3 regions of the Scandinavium lactucae genome follow, and region 3 is predicted to be linked to each of the others. Evidence: riboswitches for the same ligand, from Rfam matches in the RefSeq annotation. Region 3 holds a riboswitch; each other region holds the start of a gene.
What was found. A riboswitch is a leader RNA that binds a small molecule or an ion and turns the genes downstream of it on or off. The one in region 3 is predicted to bind thiamine pyrophosphate.

Region 1 (5,636 bases), on a different contig from region 3:
CAGCCAGCCGGCGATTACTGGCTGACGGCGCGTTGCCATGCAGCAATCCAGTTCTGGCGCTGGGTAGCAACCTGTTGCGGGGTATATTCCAGCGTGCTTTTCGGTTTCACCAGACCGTTAAAACCGTCTGGCAGCGCCACGTCGGTGACCGGATACATCCAGTTCCCGGTCGGGATCGTTTTCTGGAACGCCGGGCTGACCATAAATTTCAGGAACTGTTCAGCCAACTGTGGCTGTTTGCTGGCGGCGGTCCGCGCGGCGACTTCGACCTGCAGATAGTGGCCTTCGGCGAAATCAGCGGCGGCGTAGTTGTCTTTCTTCTCTTCAATGATGTGATAAGCCGGGGAGGTGGTGTAGCTCAGCACCAGGTCGCTTTCCCCTTTCAGGAACAGGCCGTAGGCTTCGCTCCAGCCTTTGGTGACGGTGACGGTTTTGGCCGCCAGTTTCTGCCACGCTTGCGGGGATTTATCGCCATACACTTTCTGCATCCACAGCAGCAGGCCAAGACCTGGGGTGCTGGTACGTGGGTCTTGATAGATAACGCGCCATTTCTGCGGGCTCTCGACGAGGTCTTTCAGGCTTTTCGGCGGGTTCTTCAGCTTATTTTTGTCATACACGAACGCAAAGTAACCATAGTCGAATGGCACAAAGGTCTCGTTACTCCAGCCGCCAGGCACCTTGATCCCGGCGGTTGGCACACCGCTATTGGCGAACAGCCCGGTTTGGGTGGCGGCCTCAAGCAGATTGTTATCCAGCCCCAGCACCACGTCGGCTTTGCTATTTTTGCCTTCCATCCTTAAGCGGTTGAGCAACGAAACGCCGTCTTCCAGCGCCACGTATTTCAGCTCGCAGTTGCAGTCCGCTTCGAAGGCTTTTTTGACCGCAGGCCCCGGGCCCCAGTCGGCGGAGAAAGAGTCGTAGGTATAAACGGTGAGAACGGGTTTCGCGAAAGCAGGGACGCTTAACAGGAACAGGAATGGCAGGAGTTTTTTCAGCACTTTGCACCTCAAATTAAGGGGTGGCAAAGGATTTTGAGTAGCCTCAAATCCCTTCGCCGGCGTTATCCGGATCAGGTTCGACGGGTATCATCTCAGCCCATAAACGTCATCATTCAAGCCGCCTTGATGCCTCTCGAATGATTTTGTGTCGGTTTATTAGCACCCCGTTGAGAACGACAGCATTGTAATGAGTTTGTGACTTTTCAGAAAGCCTTAAGAATCCGGTGGCGCAAACCACGCCGATTTAAAGTCAAACCAGCCGAGGGTGTTCATGCGCAGACCGCGCATACTGCGCTGGCCCTGGATCATCAGCCAGTGGTGGATCAGCGGCACCACAGAACGCTGGGCGATAAGCTGCTGACACCAGTTGGCGAGGTGCATGTCACCAGCCTGCCATTCGGCGGCGGCCTGTTGCCAGTCGAGCGGGATACAGTGCTGGATCAGCGGCACTTCAAACAGCTGGGCAAACAGCGAGAAATCCAGCGGCAGGGTAAAGTTGGCGCTGTTCAGCCACATGTCGCTGTGTGCTTCACCCCGGTGCCACTCGTCGTAATCCAGCTCCTGAATCTCCAGCTTCACCTGATGTTCGGCCAGCAGGTCACCCATGATCCGCGCGATGTTTTTGTGTTCCAGATGTTCCCGATAATAGGTCAGGGTCAGCGTTTCCAGCCCGGCGGGTTTACCCCCTTTACCCGGACGCGCATGGTGCCAGCGTGGCAGCAGGCCGTAGGCCGGGAACCAGTGCCCCTGATACTGTTCATCGGCGTGATACAGCAGGTTGGCGGGGGAAAGGATTTTGCTCACCCACTCACGGACTTCATCGGAGACCCCTTTCTGGCTGCGGGCGTCGAACAGCAGGTAATAGCAGCCTTCTTCGAGGCGACTTTCAACCGCTTTTTCGCCGTCGGTAGGGCCTTCCAGCGTCAGGCCGCAGGTGACTTCCTCGCCGATTTCCGGTAGCACCCAGACGTTCACCTCATCTATCAGCGCCCGATAGCCAAAGAAGTCGTCAAAGGCATGGATTTTTAGCTGGTTTTGATTGTTACGTGCCACGGCGTAAGGCCCGGTGCCCACCGGCAGGCTGGAAAAGTGATTCATGCTTTCCCATTCACGCGGCAGGATCATCGCCGGAATGTGGCCGACCAGCCACGGCAGCCAGCGGTCAGGGCGTGCAAGATGAATATCCAGCGTCCAGGCGGTTGGGGAATCGATGCGCCGGATGTGAGCGTACAGCGGCAGGGCATTAATACGCTGTAGGGAATGGATAACGTCCTCCATTTCCAGTTCACGGCCATGGTGGAAATGAATCCCTGGCCGGAGATAAAAGCGCCACTGCAAAGGGGAAATCTGCTGCCAGTGATGGGCAATGTCCGCTTCCAGTTCCCCGTTTTCCTCATTTATACGCGTCAGGGCGCTAAATATCTGTCGGGCAATGTGGGTTTCCGAACGGCGTAACGGCGTGCCGGGTAGCAGATTGCGCATCGGACGATAGTAGAGCACCCGCAGGATGTGCCGCCCCTGGCGAAAGCTACGACCAAGATGTGAGACCAACATCTGACGCACGGTGGCTTTGTCTCCGACCAGTTGTACCAGCTGATCAATCCTGTCCTGTTCCAGTAAATCTTCCGCCCGCTGCTGCTGGAGCGCCAGGCCGGTATACAGGAACGTCAACCGCGAACGCTTCCCGCGCCCGGCTTCCGCCTGCCAGGTCAGCCAACCTCTCTCTTCCATGGTGTTCAGCAGCGTGCGCATATGGCGGCGCGAACAGCTGAGTAATTCGGCCAGCTCGTTGAGCGTGGTCTGCTGGGATTGACCGTCACAGCATTGCCATAACCGGATGAACTGTTGTTGCAGACGACCAGAGGACATAAAAGGGGAACTCCTGACGAAAACTCAGCAATTTATTTATCCTCATATTAAGCCAATAATCACTCCCGATGAAGTGAGGAGGTGAAGATGAAGAAGCCAACTGCCCGTCAGTTTTACCAACAGTACTTTTTGGCGACGCAGGGAGCGTCATGGCTGGCCCGCCTGGTCGCAGGAATGCGCCTGAAAATGCTGGAAGATTTGATGCAGTGGGATGTTACAAACCCGGTTTCGGATCTTCATTGACTTGACTTAATCATGTGTGACTGAGTATTGGTATCAGGCGAGAGCCTTGAAAGACCCGCCAGCAGAATGCTTCTGCTGGCTTTTTTCGTTTTCTTTTTTTGTGCGACGGGAATAAGCATGCATTGGTTAGCGACGATGGGACGACGACTGAACGGGGTGTACGCTGCCTTTATGCTGGTGGCGTTTATGGTAGGCGTGGCGGGTGCATTGCAGATGCCGACGTTAAGCCTGTTCCTCAGCCGGGAGGTAGGCGTGCAGCCATTCTGGGTCGGCCTGTTTTATACCGTCAACGCCATCGCCGGGATCGTGGTCAGCCTGGGGCTGGCTAAACGATCTGATAGCCAGGGCGATCGCCGCAAGCTGATTTTGTTCTGCTGCCTGATGGCGGTCGGCAATGCGTTGCTGTTTGCCTTTAATCGGCATTATCTGACGCTGCTTATCTGCGGCGTGATGCTGGCCTCGCTCGCCAATGCCCTGATGCCGCAGCTGTTTGCCCTGGCCCGTGAGTATGCCGACAGCTCAGCGCGTGAAGTGGTGATGTTCAGCTCGGTGATGCGTGCGCAGCTGTCGCTGGCGTGGGTGATTGGCCCGCCGCTGGCCTTTATGCTGGCGCTGAATTACGGCTTCACCACCATGTTCTCAATAGCGGCTGGGATATTTTTCCTGAGTCTGGTGCTGATTGCCTTTGCGCTGCCGTCGGTGTCGCGCGTCGAGACTTCCGCCGATGTCGCAGTCACCGAGGTTAGCGGCTGGGGCGATAAAAATGTGCGGATGCTGTTTGTGGCATCAACCCTGATGTGGACCTGCAATACCATGTACATCATCGACATGCCGCTGTGGATAAGCAGCGATCTGGGGCTGCCTGATAATCTGGCGGGCATTCTGATGGGCACCGCCGCCGGGCTGGAGATCCCGGCGATGATCCTCGCCGGATATTATGTGAAACGCTTCGGTAAGCGGCCGATGATGATTACCGCCGTGGCGGCCGGGGTGCTGTTCTATTTTGGGCTGATCCTGTTTCACTCCCATGAGGCGCTACTTTTCCTGCAACTTTTCAACGCGGTGTTTATCGGGATTATCGCCGGGATAGGAATGTTGTGGTTCCAGGATTTGATGCCGGGCAGGGCGGGTTCTGCGACCACGCTGTTTACCAACAGCATTTCAACCGGGGTCATTATTGCCGGGGTGATTCAGGGGGCGGTCTCACAGAGTTTTGGTCATCACGCGGTGTATTGGGTGATGGCGGCGGTGGCAGTGGTAACGCTGGGACTGACCTGTCGGGTGAAGGACGTTTAGTTTTTATTGCCCGGCCAGGCCTACGATCCTATGTCGGCCTGGCCGGGCAAAAAATCAGCTCATAAACGCAGGCTGCTTGTTCTCGTACTCCGAAATCGCACCTTCGTGTTGCAGCGTCAGCCCGATGCTGTCCAGACCGTTCAACATGCAGTGGCGACGGAACGCGTCGATGTTGAAGCTGTACGACTTGTCTCCGGCTTTCACCACCTGCGCTTCCAGATCCACTTCAAACGTCATGCCCGGGTTCGCCTGTACCTGCTGGAACAAATCGTCGACCTGTTCATCGCTGAGCGTGACCGGCAGGAGCTGGTTGTTGAAGCTATTGCCATAGAAGATATCGGCAAAACTCGGGGCAATCACCACTTTGAAACCGTAATCGGTCAACGCCCACGGGGCATGTTCTCGCGATGAACCACAGCCAAAGTTTTCACGCGCCAGCAGAATCGACGCGCCTTTAAACTCCGGGAAGTTCAGCACGAATTCCGGGTTTGGCTGCTCGCCTTTATCGTCAAGGAAGCGCCAGTCGTTAAACAGGTGTGCGCCAAAGCCGGTCCGGGTGACCTTCTGCAAAAACTGCTTAGGGATAATCGCATCGGTGTCCACGTTAGCCGCATCCAAAGGGACAACCAGGCCGGTGTGTTGGGTAAATTTCTCTGCCATGATGGTGCCCTTATTTCATGCTACGAATGTCGGCGAAATGGCCGGTAACGGCAGCCGCTGCGGCCATCGCCGGGCTGACCAGATGGGTTCGTCCGCCGCGGCCCTGACGGCCTTCAAAGTTGCGGTTGCTGGTTGAGGCACAGCGCTCGCCCGGGTTGAGGCGATCGTTGTTCATCGCCAGGCACATTGAGCAGCCCGGTAAACGCCATTCAAAACCGGCCTCAATGAAAATCTTGTCCAGCCCTTCCGCTTCGGCCTGTGCTTTTACCGGGCCGGAGCCTGGCACCACTAACGCCTGAACGCCAGGTGCGACTTTGCGACCTTTGGCGATTTCTGCCGCTGCGCGTAAATCTTCAATGCGGGAGTTGGTGCAGGAGCCGATAAACACTTTATCGATAGCCACGTCGGTCAGCGGGACGCCCGGCTTCAGGCCCATGTAGGCCAGCGCTTTTTCAGCACTTGCTCGCTCAACCGGATCGGCGAACGAAGCCGGATCGGGAATGCTGTCATTGACGGAAATCACCTGTCCTGGGTTGGTGCCCCAGGTCACTTGTGGGGCAATCTCTTCAG
Region 2 (5,636 bases), on a different contig from region 3:
CCGGCAGATGGCGGCGAAAATAATCCATCCCCACTTTGGTCTGATGCTCGCCGGTGACCAGCAGCAAATGCTCAAAGCCCAGGGCGCGAATGGCCTCGCATTCGCGGCTGATTTCGTATGCATCCAGCGTCTTACGCTTGATGCGGTTGCTCATCGAAAAGCCGCAGTAGGTACAATCGTTCGCACACAGATTCGACAAATACAGCGGGACGTAAAAGCTGACGGTATTGCCAAAGCGCTGACGGGTCAGCTGCTGCGCCCGCTGGGCCAATGGCTCGAGATAGGCTTCTGCGGCAGGAGAGAGTAATGCCATAAAATCGTCGCGACTGAGCTGGCGGGCGGTGAGGGCGCGCTCGACATCGGCAGCCGTTTTACTGTGGATCCGCAGGCGGATGTCGTCCCAGTTAAGTTGCTTCCAGCGTTCGGTGAAGGTAGCCATTACAACGCCTCCAGAAAACCGGTCAACGGGCTGGTGGCCAGAGCCAGTCGGCTTTTCGCGCCCGGTCCGGCCTGACGAGCCAGTAAACCGGCCTCAACGGCAAGGCGAAACGCGGTGGCCATTCGCACCGGCTCGTCGGCCACCGCAATGGCGGTGTTAACCAGCACCGCATCAGCCCCCATTTCCAGCGCTTGCGCGGCGTGACTCGGCACCCCAATGCCCGCATCGACCACCACTGGCACCGTCGCCTGGGCGATAATGATCTCCAGCATCGCCCGGGTTTCCAGGCCTTGATTCGAGCCAATCGGCGCGCCTAACGGCATCACCACCGCGCAGCCCGCCTCTTCCAGCCGTTTGCACAACACCGGATCGGCACCACAGTAAGGCAGCACCACGAATCCCTCTTTCACCAATTGTTCTGCGGCTTTTAGCGTTTCGATAGGATCCGGTAGCAGCCAGCGTGCGTCGGGATGAATTTCCAGTTTGAGCCAGTGTGTACCCAATGCTTCCCGTGCCAGACGGGCGGCAAACACCGCCTCTTCTGCTGTTTTTGCCCCCGAGGTGTTAGGCAGCAGCGAAACACCCGCCTCCAGAAGGGGTTGAAGAATGGCGTCATTACGCTGGCGTAAATCAATGCGTTTCATAGCCAGGGTGACCAGTTGGCTGCCTGAGGCGCGAATGGCATCGATCATCAGTTCCGGTGTGGCAAATTTGCCCGTGCCAGTGAACAGATGTGATTCAAAGGTTTTATCAGCAATACGTAACATGTCAGCCTCCGGCGATGACCTGAAAAAGCAGGAGCGCATCGCCCTCCTGCAAACTGTGATCTGCCCATTGGGTGCGCGGCAAAATCTGCTGATTGAGCGCCAGCGCGACGCCGGGCTTATCCTGTTCAAGCCGTGACAATAGGGCCGCGACGGTCAGCCCGGTTTCGCATTCGACGCGTAGCTCGTTAACGAGAACGTTCATATGCACCTCCGCAAACAGGGCAATCGGCTGAACGCGTGCGGGTCAACGATCGCCAATTACCTGAGCGGGCATCGAACAGGCGCAATACATCCTGCGCGGTCTCCATGCCAGTCAGCCATTTGATGGCTTCTAACGCCTGCAACGTGCCCATCACGCCCACTACCGGGCCGACAATGCCGGCGGTCCGGCAGTTACGCACGGGTTCCTGTTCATCGGGCCACAGGCAGCGGTAGCAGCCGTGGGTTAACGGCGGGGCGATAACCATCAGTTGCCCGCCGAAGCCGACGGCGCTGGCGGTGATTAGCGGTGTGCCGTGTGCGACACAGGCGGCGTTAATCGTCTGGCGGCTCGCCATGGTATCGGTGCAATCGAGCACCACATCCGCCTGCTGCACCTGCTGGTGGAGCGTTTCTCCGCAAAGATGCTGATTGAGCGCGATAAGCTGAATATCCGGGTTGCGTTGTGACAACCGGCGCTGCGTCACTTCCGCTTTCGGACGGTTGATGTCCGCCTCGGTAAACAGGATTTGCCGCTGTAAGTTGCTGATGTGCACCGTATCGTCATCGGCCAGCACCAGCGTGCCGATCCCCGCCCCGGCAAGATACAGCGCTGCTGGCGAACCCAGCCCGCCGAGGCCAACGATCAGTACCCGGCTGGAGAGCAGTTTTTTTTGGCCGTCGACGGCGATATCCTCGAGCAGGATCTGGCGGCTGTAGCGCATGAAATCACGATCGTTCATCGCCCGCCCCCGCCATCTCGAGGAGCTGTGCGGTGGCCATGTGCCAGTCTGGTGCCTGGGTTATGGCGCTCACTACCGCAATGCTGCCCACTCCGGTCGCCAGTACAGCTGGGGTACGATCGAGGCTGATGCCGCCAATCGCCACCGTGGGATAATTTTTCAGCCGGGCAATATGCACGGCCAACTGCGCCAATCCTTGGGGGGAGGACGGCATCTGCTTAGTCTGCGTGGGGAACACGTGACCCAGCGCGATATATGACGGCTTCACCGCCAGCGCCACGTCAATTTCCATATCATCATGCGTCGAAACGCCGAGCCGCAGCCCGGCCTGGCGAATGGCATCCAAATCCGTGGTTCCCAGGTCCTCCTGACCCAGATGCACGCCGTAGGCCTGATGCTTAATAGCCAATTGCCAGTAGTCATTGATAAATAGCCGGGCGCGATAGCGGCGACCCAGCGCAATGGCGGCAGTAACGTCGGCTTCCACCTCATCATCGCTCTTATCCTTGATGCGTAACTGAATGGTCCGCACGCCCGCCTCCAGGAGACGGGCTATCCATTCCACGCTGTCGACGACCGGATAGAGGCCCAGACGATGCGGCACCGCAGGGAAATCAGGCTGATACATCAGACTTCCTCCTGGCGCAGATAGATCTCACCGCCCTTGGCGCGGAAGTTTTCTGACATATCGGCCATCCCCACTTCGATAGTCTGGGTTGCCGCGTAGTCACGTACTTCCTGGGAGATTTTCATCGAGCAGAACTTCGGCCCACACATCGAACAGAAGTGCGCGACTTTGCCGGATTCCTGCGGCAGGGTTTCATCGTGATAGGCGCGGGCGGTGAACGGATCCAGCGCCAGGTTGAACTGGTCTTCCCAGCGGAATTCAAAGCGTGCCTTCGACATGGCGTTATCGCGGATTTGTGCCCCCGGATGGCCTTTCGCCAGGTCCGCGGCGTGGGCGGCAATTTTGTAGGTAATCAGCCCCTGCTTGACGTCCTCTTTGTTCGGCAGGCCAAGGTGCTCTTTTGGCGTGACGTAGCACAGCATCGCGCAGCCAAACCAGCCAATCATCGCCGCGCCAATGCCGGAGGTGAAATGGTCGTAGCCGGGCGCAATATCCGTGGTCAACGGGCCGAGGGTGTAGAACGGCGCTTCGTGGCAATGATCCAGTTGTTCCGTCATGTTGCGGCGGATCATTTGCATCGGCACGTGGCCCGGGCCTTCAATCATTACCTGCACATCATATTCCCAGGCAATTTTGGTCAGTTCGCCGAGGGTATGCAGTTCTGCAAATTGCGCTTCGTCGTTAGCATCCTGAATCGAACCCGGACGCAGTCCATCGCCGAGGGAGAGGGAAACGTCGTAGGCGGCGCAAATCTCGCAGATTTCACGGAAATGCTGATACAGGAAATTTTCCTGATGATGCGACAGGCACCATTTCGCCATGATGGAACCACCGCGCGAGACGATGCCGGTCAGGCGCTTAGCTGTCATCGGCACGTAGCGCAGCAGCACGCCCGCGTGAATGGTGAAGTAGTCGACACCCTGTTCCGCCTGCTCCAGCAGGGTGTCGCGGAACGCTTCCCACGTCAGGTCTTCGGCAATGCCGTTCACCTTCTCCAGCGCCTGATAAATAGGCACCGTGCCAATTGGCACCGGGCTGTTGCGCAGGATCCATTCCCGGGTTTCGTGGATGTAGCGGCCGGTAGACAAATCCATCACCGTATCCGCCCCCCAGCGCGTGGACCACACCAGTTTTTCCACTTCTTCTTCGATGGACGACGTCACCGCCGAGTTACCGATGTTGGCATTCACTTTCACGAGGAAATTCCGCCCGATGATCATCGGCTCGGATTCCGGGTGGTTGATATTGGCCGGAATAATCGCGCGTCCGGCGGCGACTTCATCGCGCACGAACGCCGGGGTGATATTGTCGGGCAGGCGCGCGCCAAACCCTTCGCCTGGGTGCTGGTGGCGAAGCACATCGCCACGAATGCGCTCGCGCCCCATGTTTTCGCGAATGGCAATAAACTCCATTTCCGGGGTCACGATCCCCTGGCGGGCGTAATGCAGCTGCGTCACGCATTTACCGGCGATGGCGCGTTTGGGTGTCAGCAGGCCGGTAAAGCGAAGTTCGTCGAGGCCGTCATCGGCCAGCCGTTCCCGGGTGTAAGCCGAACTGCGTGCGTCCAGCGGTTCGCTGTCATGACGTGCCTCAATCCACGGCTGGCGCAGTTTGGCCAGACCCTGCTGAACGTTGATGGCAATGTCTGGATCGCCGTAGGCACCGGAGGTGTCATACACCGGCACGGCTTCGTTGGGTTCGAACTGAGGCGTGTCTTTGCTGCCGCCAATGAGCGTCGGGCTGAGCTGAATTTCACGCATCGGGACGCGGATATCATCGCGGGAACCGGTGAGATAAATCCGTTTCGATTGAGGGAAGGCCGTGCCTTCGAGGGTATCGATAAAGTGTTGGGCATGTGCCCGCTGTTCGCGACGGGAGAGTTTAGTAGTAGACATAGCGCATTCCAGTATGTGAAAGAAATGGCTTGTCAGACGACGGATGAACGAAGAGATTACGCGCCCATTAGACGACGTAAAAATGTGTGACTCTTGTTCCCTTCGCAGGTACTAACCTGATCAGGTTCCGCGGATCCCGAATTAACGGTCTCAGCCCAAATGGGCACTCCGACAAGATACAACCCCGCCAGCGGCGAGGTGAAGAATGTAAATTACGCGTTAACGGTTAAGAACTCAAGCCGGGCGCGCAATCTGATTTTCATCATTGGCGCTGCCGTTCAGTTTGTTATCCATCGCCAGCGCAATCAGGCTGTCTTCCAGCGTAAATCGCGCCGCAAGTGCTTCGCCCAGGCTGGATAACGCCTGTTGAAACTCCATGCAATTATCATCATCAATGGCGGTTTCAAGGCTGGAATCGTAGAGACTCATGATTTGCTCGGTATTGCCTTCGAGCTGAGGATAGAGTTTTGTTGCCGCCAAAAGTGGGTTTTCACCTTCCAATTCGCCGACAATGCGTTCATAAATACTGAAATGACCGGCGGAGAGATAATCCACCAGACGCTGACAAAAATCGTCGAGTGCTTTCTCGTTGAGGCGCATATACGATCCTTTGCCAGGCTTAATGCCCACCAGATTGTAATAGGCGACGAGCAACTGCTTGCGCACCTGTAGCCACTGATCGATAAGATGATGGCTGCCGCCAACGCGCTCTGTCAGGCTTTCTAACTGGTTTAGCATGATGGACTCCGCATGTGAAAGAGCGAAAACAGCTCACCCAAAAATGTAAAAGCACTGTTAACAAAGTGCCAGTGAAGCGAAGGTAGTGCAATAGATATGGATCGTATAATTGAAAAATTAGATTGTGGCTGGTGGATAGTCAGCCACGAACAGAAACTCTGGTTGCCCAACGGTGAATTGCCACATGGCGAGGCACACGCATTCGGCCTGGTGGGCCAGCATGCGATG
Region 3 (5,636 bases):
ATTGGCGGTTGTGCGCTGAACGTGGCGGTGGCACTGAAACGTCTCGGCATAGAATCCTGTAACGCCCTGCCACTCGGCCAGGGCGTATGGGCCGATATCGTGCGCAACAACCTGACTCGCCAGGGCATTCACAGCCTGATTGAAACCGACAAGGGTGACAACGGCTGGTGTCTGGCGCTGGTCGAACCGGACGGGGAGCGTACCTTCATGTCGTTTACCGGGGTGGAAAATGCCTGGGACGACGACTGGCTGGCGCGTCTGCCGCGGCACACTGACGGCCTGGTTTACCTCTCCGGCTATCAGCTTACCGCCCCCTGCGCCGAACGGCTGATTGGCTGGCTGGAAGCATCCCCCGGCGTGACGGCGCTGATCGACTTTGGCCCGCGTATTGCGGATCTGCCTCCGGCACTGTTCGCGCGGATCATGGCCTGCAAACCGCTTATCACGCTGAATCGCCAGGAAGCCGACATTGTTGCCGAACAGCAGTCGTTTCCCATCGATGTTGAATCGTTAGGCAAAGCCTGGCTTGAACGCTGGCAGGCACCGCTGATAGTGCGCCAGGATAAGGACGGCGCGTGGTATTTCAGTGAGGCGGCATCTGGCCAGGCTGCGGCCTTCCCGACCACGGTAGTCGACACCATCGGCGCAGGCGACAGCCACGCAGGCGGTGTGCTGGCAGGATTGGCCTCAGGATGGTCGTTGGCGGAAGCGGTCACGCTGGGGAATGCGGTCGCATCCTGGGTAGTCAGTCACCGCGGCGGCGACTGCGCTCCCACTCGCGACGAATTACTCCTCGCATACAAACACGTATAAATCGCTGCGGCAGTAGCTGATGCTGTACTCAATCGGCTGCTGCTGCTGATCCAGCGCCACCTGCTTAATCACCAGCACCGGGATTTTGTCATCCATTTTAATGTGCGTCTGGAACTCAGCGTCCGGCATCCTGGCGCTGACGCGTGACCGGGTCCGCTGGGGGTAAATATGCTGGCTGCGAAAATAGTCGTACAGTGAAATCCCGATGTCGTCGGCATCCTTAATCAGATGCGACGGCACCCACGACTCCTCAATCGACACAGCCTCCTCATCCACATAGCGGATACGCTTAAGCAAGAAAACCTCGCTTTTCGGCTCCAGTGCCAGCTGTTCGGCCACTTCCGACGGGCATTCCACCACGCGCTTGTTGACCCACAGCGTGTCCGGTTTTTTGCCGCGCAACACCACCTGCTGGGAAAAACCACGCGCCTCTTTCAGGGAATACTCAAAGATGTTGTTGATCTGGGTGCCATAGCCACGCGCCCGCGTGACCACGCCTTCATCTTCCAGGGTCTGCATCGCCTTGCGCACAGTAATGCGCGACACGCCGGTAAGCTGGCTCAGATCACGCTCGCCGGGCAAAATATTGCCATGTTCCAGCCAACCGCTGCGCACCGCGTTCTTTACCGTTTCGGCAAATTTCAGGTATAGCGGCGTGTTATCGGCGGCAGCGATGCGCTCGTTCAGTTGCGCGAGAAGCCGGGTATGCGCTTGTTCCATCTCTGGTTTCCTGGCGAAAAGTTTCAGTCAGTATACTACCACCATGCGTGAAAATGATGCACCGGCCCGATGCCGCTCCCGACCTCCAGCGAGTCCGCCAGTGCCAGCGCCGCCGACAGCCAGGCTTTGGCTTGCGGCACCGTTTCCCGCCAGCTGTTATAGCGCGGACGCAATGCAGCTAAGGCCGCCGACAGCGTACAGCCGGTGCCATGGGTATTTTTGGTCAGCACGCGCGGCGCGGTAAAACGCATTTCGCCCTCGTGGGTAAACAGCCAGTCCGGGCTTTCGGCGTCTTCCAGATGACCGCCCTTCATCAGCACCGCCTCGCAGCCCAAGGCCCGCAGCGCCCGGCCCTGCTCGAGCATTTCCTTTTCATTACACGCGTGAGGCGCATCCAGCAGCGCCGCGGCTTCCGGCAGATTGGGAGTAATAAGTGACACCTGCGGCAACAAGCGCTTACGCAACGTAGCGATCGCCGACGCTGACAGCAGCGGATCGCCACTTTTCGCCAGCATCACCGTATCGAGCACCACATTAGTGATGTGATAATGTGCCAGACGCTCGGCCACGGCTTCAACGATGTCCGTTTCTGCCAGCATGCCGATTTTAGTGGTGTCGATGCGCACATCGCTAAACACCGAGTCCAGCTGCGCGGCGACAAAATCGGGTTCGATGCGATACACCGACTGCACGCCCCGGGTATTCTGCGCCACCAGCGCGGTGACCACCGAGCAGCCGTAGGCCCCGAGTGCCGAAAACGTTTTGAGATCCGCCTGAATCCCGGCCCCACCACTTGGGTCCGTGCCTGCAATGGTGAGCGCGTTAATCCGCTTCATGCCTGGCCCTCCGCATACAGCGCATCCAGAAATGCCGCCACGAAGCTGCCCGGCCCGGTGCTGATTTCGGTCGCTACCCCGCCTGCTCGTTTCATTAATCCGCAGGCCGCCGCGACGTTATCGAGCCTGTCGCCCGGCAGCGAACAGCTCGCCGCTACCACCGCCGAAAGCGCGCAGCCGGTGCCGACCACTTTGGTCATCAACGAGGAACCGCCGGTAACCCTCACCGTGCGCCGCCCGTCGGTGACGTAATCTACCTCACCGGTGACCGCCACAACGGCAGAAATTTGACGCGCCAAGGCCTGGGCGGCAGGCAGCGCGGTGGCAGCGGTATCGGTAGTATCCACGCCGCGCCCGCCGCGACTCATACCCGCCAATGCGAGAATTTCAGAGGCGTTGCCACGAATAGCAGCAGGCTGAAGTGACAACAGCTGCTGGCAAAATTCTGTCCGCAACATGAGCGCCCCCACTGCGACCGGGTCGAGCGTCCAGGGTTTATGGCTGGCGTTTGCACTTTCCACCGCGGTTCGCATCGCCGCCGCACGGGATTGCGTCAGCGTACCGACATTGATCAACAATGCATCGGCAAGCGCGGCAAACTGTGGGGCTTCAACGGCATCAATCACCATCGCCGGTGACGCACCGATCGCCAACAACACATTCGCCGTAAAGGTTTGCACCACATCGTTAGTCATGCAGTGAACCAGCGGCGAACGGGTACGAATAAGATGTGAAGTGTGCGCGAGCTGCACGGAGTTAAGCAGGTCAGGTGGCATAGTTCGCTCCTGCCAGCTGGTAAGAAGCGATACCCTGCGCGGGTCTCTGACTTCCCTACGCTGGCATTATCCAGATCAGGTGGTACGGGTATTTCTCAGCCTTCACAAAGAAGGGCACCCCGAGTCATTTGGTAACCATTAGGTTACCGCCAGCAAGGTTAGGGGAAGTTGTTTGTTGAAGCAAGCCAACCAACCCGCCTTCTGACATTTGCCTCTTAACACAGATTTCCCTGATACGATTTTCACAAATAACAGGTATCCTAAGCCGATCAGGCTCAGGCCCCGTGTTTACTGAACTCCCAGGTACATCTTTGTATGCGAAAAATGTGTAAAGTGCCGCTACTGCTGGCATTGCTGTCGTGTTTTATGCTGACGCCGTTTCTGGCCCAGGCGGATGATAGCCAGGCGCAACCCGATGTTGAACAACCGGTAAAGGTTAATGCCAACATCGCGTTACCCGCTTTGCAAAAACGTCTGGATGCGCTGAAGCAACAGGTCTCTACCGCGAAGGTGGATAAGCAATTCACGGCGCTGAACGATGAAGCCCAGCAGCTGGTTAGCGATGCCGACAAGCTCGCCGTGGCACTGGCCCCGCAACTGGCACAGGTTCAGGCTCAGCTGGATGTCCTTGGCCCACCGCCTGCCCCCGGCACGCTGACGGAAACCCCGCAGGTCGTTAGCCAGCGTAAGCAGCTCAATAACAGCAAAACACTTCTCACCACCCAGATTGAGCAAACCAAAGCCATCGGTGTGGGTGCGCAGAACTTGTCTGCTCAAATCTTTGGTTTACGCCGTGATGCGTTGAAAACCCAAATTGCGCTGAACACTGGCAGTATTCTCGGGCAGAAGTTCTGGTCCCCGCTGATTAATCCGGCCGAGAAAGATGCCGCACGCTTTGATGCTTTTGGTTCACAGGTTAGTGATGCCTGGAGCCAGGCATGGAGCGAAGAGTGGCGTGCGGGTTCCGGATTCTATCTGTTACTGGCGCTGGTTATTGGCCTGTTTGGACGCAAAGCATTAGATAAACCCGTTGGCTGGATCCTGCCGCGCTGGTTGCCGCAGGGTCGATTCCGTCGCAGTTTTCTCGCCTGTTTCACCACGCTCAGCACGATGTTTACGCTGGGCATCAGCATGCAGCTGTTGGTTTATATCTTCACACGGTTACCGGATACCGCTCAGCCGGTGCTGGAATTTGCCGATCAGCTGGTCGAGCTGACCTATTTCTCGGCGATCATCGCCGGGCTTGGGATTGCCTTGCTGTCGAACAATCACCCTTCCTGGCGTCTGCCGGGGATTGCCGATTCGCTGGCGAAAACACTCGGCTCGTTCCCGGTCCTGCTGGCGACGTCTATCTTCATCTTTGGCATCATCGAGCAGCTCAACGCCCTGGTCGGGACCAGCATCGCCGCCACCCTGTTTGGCAACGGATTGTCGGCCCTGTTGGTGGCGCTGAACTGTCTGATAGCGCCGGTACGTGTGAACCGAATGCGCCGCAAAATGCGCGCCGAGGGTGAACAAACCGAAGCGCGCTCAACGATTGCGGGTCTGATTCATCTGGTGATCAGCCTGACGGCGGTGGTGATTCTGGGTGCGCTGCTGATCGGTTATATCCCGCTGGCCCGCTTTGTCACCTTTGAACTGCTGTGGATTGGCCTGGTGGTCAGCTGTCTGTATCTGCTCATTCATTTCGTGGTCGATCTCTGCGACAGCGTGTTCTCCCCGTCCACCCAAAGCGGTAAAATTCTCAAAAGTACCCTGAGCCTTAACGATCGTCACCTGTCCCTCGCCGCCACGCTGTTCTCGGCGGTCGGGAAAACCTCGCTGTTGTTGATGGCCGCCATCGCGCTGCTCAACGGGACGTTCGGCACCACCACCCCGGTGGAGTTATTGAAAAAAATTGTCGATATCTGGGGCGGTGAAGGTATCGGTGGCGTCAGTATTATTCCGGCGCATGCTCTGAATGCGTTCCTGTGTCTGGTGATTGGCTGGTACGTCTTACGCTCCATCCGTCGCTGGCTGGATAACGACTTCCTGCCAAAAACCATGATGGATCGTGGCCTACGAGCGTCGCTGGTCACGCTATTCACCAACGTTGGCTATGTGCTGATCATCATGCTGACGCTGTCTATGCTCGGCATCGAATGGAACAAGCTGGCGTGGATTGTCAGTGCCCTGTCGGTAGGTATCGGTTTTGGTTTGCAGGAGATTGTGAAAAACTTTATCTCCGGTCTGATCCTGCTGACCGAACGTCCGGTCAAAGTGGGCGACCTGGTGAGTATCAGCGGCGTCGAGGGGGATATTCGGCGGATCAACGTCCGCGCCACGGAGATACAGCTCAGCGATAAATCGACGGTGATCGTCCCTAACTCGCAGCTGATATCGCAGAACGTACGTAACGCCACCATGGGGAATGCGCAAGGCGTGGCGACCATTACCCTGACCTTCCCGCTGGATATCGATCCTGAACAGGTGCGTAACCTGTTGCTGATGG

Region 1: linked by a shared signal. The riboswitch ahead of thiB (thiamine ABC transporter substrate binding subunit) and the one ahead of thiM (hydroxyethylthiazole kinase) in region 3 are both predicted to bind thiamine pyrophosphate.
Region 2: linked by a shared signal. The riboswitch ahead of thiC (phosphomethylpyrimidine synthase ThiC) and the one ahead of thiM (hydroxyethylthiazole kinase) in region 3 are both predicted to bind thiamine pyrophosphate.

The regions. Positions count from the first base shown of each region.
Region 1 is NZ_JAWXRD010000001.1:292,041-297,676, forward strand. Features, by position in the region: gene thiP (thiamine/thiamine pyrophosphate ABC transporter permease ThiP) at 1-39, opposite strand, end outside; gene thiB (thiamine ABC transporter substrate binding subunit) at 15-998, opposite strand; TPP riboswitch at 1,029-1,175, opposite strand; gene sgrR (HTH-type transcriptional regulator SgrR) at 1,212-2,867, opposite strand; gene sgrT (glucose uptake inhibitor SgrT) at 2,955-3,110, shown strand; gene SIK69_RS01370 (sugar efflux transporter) at 3,228-4,406, shown strand; gene leuD (3-isopropylmalate dehydratase small subunit) at 4,461-5,066, opposite strand; gene leuC (3-isopropylmalate dehydratase large subunit) at 5,077-5,636, opposite strand, start outside.
Region 2 is NZ_JAWXRD010000010.1:8,270-13,905, reverse strand. Features, by position in the region: gene thiH (2-iminoacetate synthase ThiH) at 1-439, opposite strand, end outside; gene thiG (thiazole synthase) at 439-1,206, opposite strand; gene thiS (sulfur carrier protein ThiS) at 1,208-1,408, opposite strand; gene SIK69_RS07725 (HesA/MoeB/ThiF family protein) at 1,392-2,147, opposite strand; gene thiE (thiamine phosphate synthase) at 2,134-2,775, opposite strand; gene thiC (phosphomethylpyrimidine synthase ThiC) at 2,775-4,670, opposite strand; TPP riboswitch at 4,751-4,851, opposite strand; gene rsd (sigma D regulator) at 4,905-5,408, opposite strand; gene nudC (NAD(+) diphosphatase) at 5,505-5,636, shown strand, end outside.
Region 3 is NZ_JAWXRD010000030.1:53,517-59,152, forward strand. Features, by position in the region: gene SIK69_RS12335 (PfkB family carbohydrate kinase) at 1-813, shown strand, start outside; gene SIK69_RS12340 (GntR family transcriptional regulator) at 787-1,533, opposite strand; gene thiD (bifunctional hydroxymethylpyrimidine kinase/phosphomethylpyrimidine kinase) at 1,569-2,369, opposite strand; gene thiM (hydroxyethylthiazole kinase) at 2,366-3,145, opposite strand; TPP riboswitch at 3,181-3,277, opposite strand; gene SIK69_RS12355 (DUF3772 domain-containing protein) at 3,461-5,636, shown strand, end outside.